Regions from separate parts of the Herminiimonas sp. GW821-FHT09C12 genome, predicted to be linked through region 2. Evidence: predicted binding sites of a transcription regulator. Region 2 holds the regulator's gene; each other region holds the start of a gene.

Region 1 (2,269 bases), 630 kb from region 2:
CAGGTTAGCTGTTTCCGAAGCGAAGTCAGCATCCAGGATACGGCTGCGAGCTGCGCTCAAGTTTTCGCTGGTGGTGCTCAGGTTAGCGACAACTGATGTGAAGCGGTTTTGCAACGCACCCAGTGAAGCACGTGAAGAACTTAAGTTAGCCAGAGCGGAGTCGATGATTTGCAATGCATCGTTAGCGCCGGATGGAATGCCGTTGGTAATCGAAGTGATGTCAATCGAAGAGACCGCGCTCAACTTGCTGCTTGTTGCGCCAGCTTTTTGAACAATCGCAGCATCCGCAACAGCACCGCCAGCAACAGCCGTGAATGATGTTGGCGAGTTGTATGTCACTTTGCCACCGACTACTGCTGCATCGGCGACAGTGCCACTAGCAACCAGCGAAACTGCAGTGCCTGTACCGCCATCTGCAGTGCCTGCACCAGAAACCTTGATGCCAGTTTGCGCACCTTTATTAACAACACCAATGTCATAGCCTTGCGCTTGAGTCAGCGCAATTTTACCGGTAGTTGCATCTGCGATTGCGGTAATGCCAGTCGAGCCAGCTTGATCGTTGATCGCTTTAGTCAACGCGCCCAAGTCGCTGGCGCTAGTCACTGTTGCAGTGATGGAGATTGGATTTGCAGCTCCAGCAGCTGTAGGCGCACCTTGCAAGTTCAGCGAAACAGTACCGAATGCGCTCAGTGCAGAAACGTCCAATGTCGCGGTAGTAATAGCTGAAGCTGTTACGTTAGTTGCACCTGCAGCGGCGTTGACTTTATCAACGATTGCTTTTGCCGACAGATTGGTTACTACCAGTGCGCCAGTGCTTGCGCCGTTGCCTTGAATCGTCAAGGTAGTTGCAGCAGCTGTATTGTTGGCTGTTGGAATTGTACCAATTGCAGTACCCAAACGTGCGTCAACCATCGTACCGGCACTTGCTTGAGTCAATGTATTGTTGCCAATAGCAGAAGCTTGTGCGCTGGCGATCGAGAAGTTGATGGTTTGGTTTGCGTTCGCGCCAACTTGGAATTGGGCGTTGCTCAAGGAGCCGTCCAGAATGTTTTGGCCGTTGAACTGGGTTGTGTTTGCAACACGGTTCAATTCTTGTTGCAACTGGCTAACTTCTTCTTGCAGCGAAGCGCGGTCAGATGCGGAGTTGGTGCCGTTGGCCGATTGCACAGCCAAGGTACGCATACGTTGCAGCAGATCAGATGCGGTGCCGAGGCCGCCTTCAGCTGTTTGCGCCAGCGAGATGCCGTCGTTTGCGTTACGTGCTGCTTGATTCAAGCCGTTGATCTGGCTGCTCATACGATCAGAAATCGCCAAGCCTGCAGCATCATCTTTTGCGCTGTTGATACGCAAACCGGAAGACAGACGTTGCAGCGAAGTTGCGAGGGAAGCTTGGGATGTCGTCAGATTGCGTTGTGCGTTCAGCGACGAGATGTTGGTATTAATGACTGCGGCCATGGTGATTCTCCTGTAGTAGTCCGATGGAAGTCCGACTGAAGCACTTCAACGTCTGGTGTGCGGTGTTTTGCATATACAGCGTCGTTGTAAGTTTTATCGGACGGTTCCGGGAAAAGTTTAGTGCTTGACTGAAACTAATTTTTTCCCGGTATCGCCCGAACTGCAGCCAGATAAGTCTTTTGACGGTTGCTATCTGGAAAATCTTTAAGGAAATAAATCGATATTTAAAACAAATAAAATGTGATTTTGCCCTTTATTTTTTTAAATTCCTGCCGTGTAAGGAGGTTGTTTAAATAGTCACTTTTCAAGCGGCTGGGGTCTGAAAAAATATAAAAATAAATAAAGGAAATACGGCGGGGAGTGAGGAAGTAAAGGCGTGTGAGAGGAAAATATATAAATAGCGCGGGATTTTATTTTTGAAAATAGTTGGTAAAAAGGTGTTGGGCGCTTAGCCCAACACCTTAATCTGCTGCCGTGACACGGTTCTTGCCAGCTTTTTTCGCTTTATATAAGGCAGCGTCCGCACGTTTGATCATTGATGGCTGATCTTCTTTTTCATTGCGAAGGGCGACGCCGGCGCTGAATGTCATCAGCAGGCGAGTGTGGTTGTGCATGAAGATCTGCTTGGTGAGTTCTCTTTGCAGGCGTGTAATGGTTTGAATGGCTTCTTCCATCGACGTGTCTGGCAGCACGATCAGGAACTCTTCGCCACCAAAACGGGCGATCATATCCATGGAGCGTAGTGTTTCCTTGATAACGCGCACCAGATGGATCAATGCTTCATCACCAGCAGTGTGGCCGTACTTGTCATTGA
Region 2 (2,269 bases):
AGAAATTGAACTTATACTACGTCGCGAACGGTCAACGCGTACCGGAAGATCTGCACGTCGCCAATCAGCAATATCTGGTTGAACGTGCATTTAAACTCAAGCGCGAAACAGCGCCGTTCCAGTTCAGTGATGCGGAGATACCTTTGGTGATGGCAAATACGGCACGTTCGATGAACGATAAGAGCTTGCGTGAGGTGATTCTTGGGTAGTTTTAAATGTGATCAGGCAGAAGGTCTGCGGCGACTGCTCGCCGGACCAAAGCCGCGCATTTTCACTTTTTTGTCAGCCACTTCAGCGGCAGAAAAAAGCGCGATGCTGGTCAATCTGAGCGCCTCGCTTGCATCGAGCGGCAGTGATGTCGTGCTGTTGGATGCTTGCGTCTCCACAAATGGCATCACGCATCGCATGGGGGCAGAAGTACAAGCAACCTTGCTGGACGTTGCGCGCCAGGAGCGCGCGCTGAATCAAGTCGTGCAAGCCATGCCACAAGGCTTCGGTCTGGCATCGCTGACGCGTGGTTCACTCCATGCCGCAACACGTGATGCGAATCAACTGCGCCGTTTGTCGAATGCATTTGGCGTGCTGGCATCGCAATCTGACGTGCTGATGGTTGATGCCGAACTGGATGAAGACGGCAATTTACCTGTTCCTGCGATGGCGAACGGCGATATCGTCGTGCAAGTTTCTCCCGATGCGGCATCGATCAAAAACGCCTATGCATTGATCAAACGATTGAATGCGCAATTAGGCCGTCGTCCGTTCAGCATTCTGGTGACTGGAGCAGACGAGCAGGAAGCAGCGCTTGTTTATCAAAACATGGCACAAGCTGCCAGCCGTTATCTGGCAGTGGAATTGCATTCGATAGGCTCTGTGCCACAAGATGAGCAAACGACACGCGCGGCGCGTCTTGGTCGTGCGGTGATAGAGGCCTTCCCGATGGCTGGTGCATCGGTTGCTTTCAGACGTCTTGCAGAACGTTTTACCTTATCCGCCCATGGCGCCAAGTTCGGAGCCTGAATCACCTATGTATACCGCGGCTGGAAAATCAGACAAAGATCATCTCGTAGGAGAACATGCGCCCCTGGTTAAAAAACTAGCGCATCAGATGAAAGCCAAGTTGCCGCCTAGCGTGGAAGTGGATGATTTGATTCAAGCCGGCATGATCGGCTTGCTGGATGCTGTTAGCCGCTACGAAGAAACACATGGCGCGCAATTCGAAACCTATGCCGTACAACGTATACGCGGCGCGATGCTGGATGAGTTGCGTAGCAGTGACTGGATGCCGCGCAGCATGCGTCAAAACATGCGCAAGATCGAGGTGGCAATGAACACCTTGCAGCAACGTCTGGGACGTGCGCCGAACGAGAGCGAAGTTGCGAAGCAACTCAAATTGTCACTGGCTGATTATCAGGATTTGTTGAGTGATGGCGGCGGTCATCAACTGGTGTATTACGAAGATTTCCACGATAGCGAAGACAACGAACATTTCCTCGATCGTTATTGCACAGATGAGTCGCCGGACCCACTGCAGAATTTGATGAATACCGGTTTTCGTGCTGCAGTTATTGAAGCAATTCATGCGCTGCCGGAACGCGAAAAAATCCTCATGGGTTTGTACTACGAGCAGGAAATGAATCTGAAGGAAATCGGTGCCGTTATGGGCGTGACCGAATCACGCGTATCGCAATTGCATAGCCAGGCTATCGCCAGGATGCGTGCAAACTTAAGGGAGAAAGCGTGGACTGGGGTAGCTTAATTGGTATCGCGCTGGCGCTCGGTGGCATCCTCGTTGGGCAAATGCTCGAAGGAGGAGGGCTGGGTTCGCTGGTGCAGCCTGCCGCGTTCATCATTGTCATCGTTGGCACTATAGGTGCGGTCCTTCTGCAAAGCGGTTGGCGCAATTTTGCGCAAGGCGTAAAAATGGCGGGTTTGGTTTTTGTGCCGAAGGATGATGACTATCAAGCTTTGATCAGCGACATTACCAGTTGGAGTGTGATCGCACGTCGCGAAGGATTGCTTAGTTTGGAGCGCGTCATCAAGGATGTTAACGATCCATTTATCGCGCACGGTTTGCGTTTGATCGTTGATGGCGTTGATCCAAATAAATTGCGTGAAGTGCTGGATATGGAAATCGGCGCTTACGAAACGCGTCAGCGTTTGGCAATCAAGATATGGGAAGCAGCAGGCGGCTACGCGCCGACTATCGGAATTTTGGGCGCTGTTCTCGGCCTGATACACGTGATGGAAAACTTATCAGATCCAAGCCGCC
Region 3 (2,269 bases), 650 kb from region 2:
ATTCTGTATCGTATCCAGGGTCTTGCTGCGATATTCAAACAAGCCGCCCAGATTACCGCCGACTAATGCACTTTCCGGCAAGATCACCGTCTTACCGTTAGTGACATAGCCAACTTCGGTACGGCCTGGATCGGTCGGCGATGTAACGGCAGTCAGTTCATACGCGGATGTTCCCACCACGATAGGCTGACCATTACCGATGAAGACGTTATAACTGCCATCTTGCTTAACAACCGACACCTTGCTTTGCTTCGCCAGCTCACCAACCAAAAGATCGCGTTGATCGAGCAAATCATTTGGTGGCTGACCGGTGCCATTCTGTGCCTTGGCGATCGCGTCATTTAATTGCGCAATTTGCTTCGCGTAAGCATTTATATCGGTGATCGCACCGCTGATTGCATCATTAACGCCATCACGCATACCGCGGAATTGCGCATCCATGCTTTGAAAGCGTGCAGTCAGTGCTTCCGCTCCCGACAACATGGCCTGACGTGATGACGCAGTACCCGGATTGGCAACCAGATCCGCAACACCCTTGAAGAAATCCGCAATGACCGGCGTCAATCCGACATCCGAATCGGCCATCATATTGTTGACCTTGCTGATCTGCGCGTAATACGTATCCAGCTGGCTTTTACTGGATTGCGCGCCGATTATTTGCGCGCCGAGGAAATCGTTATAGATGCGCTTAACGGTTTCTACGTTGGTACCGTTGCCGATATAACCGCCGCCAATATTCTGACCGCCCAGCGATGCCTGTATCACCAACTGCCGGCTATAGCCTGGCGTTGCCTGGTTGGCGATATTGTGTCCTGTCGTAGCAATTCCAGCCTGGGCTGCGGCAAGTCCACTTTGAGCAATGCTGAGAAGATTAGACATAATTTATTTATTAACTCTATGTTGGTATGTACGGCAGATCGGTGAAAAACTTGAGCCGAAGATCATGTTGTTCATGCAAGAAAGTTATATTTCATGCAAAAAAAGACTGATTAAGCGGACAAATTACGATTGATCAGGTTGGTCAGTTTGGTGGCGTAATTCGGGTCAGTTGCATAGCCCGCGCGCTGCAAACCTTGCGCAAAGCCATTAACGTCGCTGGCATTCGCCAATACTTTTTCGTAACGCGGATTGCTGCGCAATAACTTCGCGTAATCGCGGAATGAATCGGCGTAAGAGTCATAAGCACGGAATTTTTCAACGCGTTTTTGCGCAACACCATCCACATACTCGGTGGTCACTGCATCCACAGTTTTGCCTTTCCAGTTAGCGCCTGCCTTGATGCCAAACAGATTGTTGCTGCTACTGCCATCGGCAGTCTTGATAACGCGCTTGCCCCAACCGCTTTCCAACGCGGCCTGTCCCAGCATGAATTTGGCAGGAATACCTGTAGTAAGACTGGCTTCTTCCGCGTGTGCGCTCAATTTGTCCTGGAAAGCCTGTACGTGAGCAGGTTTGGCCGAAGCTGAGGTGACGCTACCACCTGACTGCAAGGCATGCGCAGCATTCGAGCGTTGTGCGGCAAGCGCATTGCGCTCCGCCATCGAACGCATGATTTCCGTTCTCAAGCTTGCTGATGGATCGGCCAGATCTTTAGCCGCATCGGCACCTTCAGGCGCGACTGCGGAATTCATCTGATTGCTGGACAATTGACGTATCAATACATCCGCCAGGCCAATGCCACGGCTGGCCAGGTTCTGGCTCAATTGCTGATCCAGCATCGACGTGTACATCTTGGTTTGCTGATTGTCCAGAATGCCGTCTTGCGGCGTCGCTTCGCGCATGCTCTTCATGATCATGTTCATGAAGAGTGCTTCGAATTGCTTGGCAGCCGCCTTCAGTGAATCAGGCGAATTCTGCCGCGCAGATTGCTTCAGTGATTCGAGGCCCTTGGCATCGATCGCGAGGCTGCTGTTCGAATTGTCGGCAGGCGTAATCATAGTGAGCTTAGATAATTTCCAGTTCTGCGCGCAGTGAACCTGCCGCTTTCATCGCTTGCAAAATCGCCAGCAAATCCTGCGGCGTTGCGCCTATCGAATTCAAAGCCTTGACCACATCAGCCAGAGAAGCTGAATTTTTCAAGAGTATGACTTTGCCCGGATCTTTGTTGATCTCGATTTGCGATTGCTGCGCCACCACGGTTTGTCCACCGGAGAACGGTGCAGGCTGGCTGATAATCGGTTGTGTATTGATCGTGACTGACAAATTACCGTGCGATACCGCACAGGTATCCAACGTCACTGCCTGATTCATCACGACCGAGCCGGTACGT

The links. The regulator FliA, encoded in region 2, starts transcription of late flagellar genes. The targets are predictions, from matches to a motif close to CTAAAGTTTNNNNNNNNNNNGCCGNTA.
Region 1: a site for FliA is predicted at 1,550-1,576, ahead of AC07N2_RS12670 (flagellin N-terminal helical domain-containing protein). Genes of this name have one in related genera too.
Region 3: a site for FliA is predicted at 908-934, ahead of flgK (flagellar hook-associated protein FlgK). Genes of this name have one in related genera too.

The regions. Positions count from the first base shown of each region.
Region 1 is NZ_JBWKPC010000002.1:578,717-580,985, forward strand. Features, by position in the region: gene AC07N2_RS12670 (flagellin N-terminal helical domain-containing protein) at 1-1,455, opposite strand, end outside; gene AC07N2_RS12675 (GGDEF domain-containing protein) at 1,917-2,269, opposite strand, start outside.
Region 2 is NZ_JBWKPC010000002.1:1,211,424-1,213,692, reverse strand. Features, by position in the region: gene flhF (flagellar biosynthesis GTPase FlhF) at 1-209, shown strand, start outside; gene AC07N2_RS15495 (MinD/ParA family ATP-binding protein) at 202-1,017, shown strand; gene AC07N2_RS15490 (RNA polymerase sigma factor FliA) at 1,025-1,756, shown strand; gene AC07N2_RS15485 (flagellar motor protein) at 1,738-2,269, shown strand, end outside.
Region 3 is NZ_JBWKPC010000002.1:556,563-558,831, reverse strand. Features, by position in the region: gene flgK (flagellar hook-associated protein FlgK) at 1-879, opposite strand, end outside; gene flgJ (flagellar assembly peptidoglycan hydrolase FlgJ) at 990-1,937, opposite strand; gene AC07N2_RS12545 (flagellar basal body P-ring protein FlgI) at 1,945-2,269, opposite strand, start outside.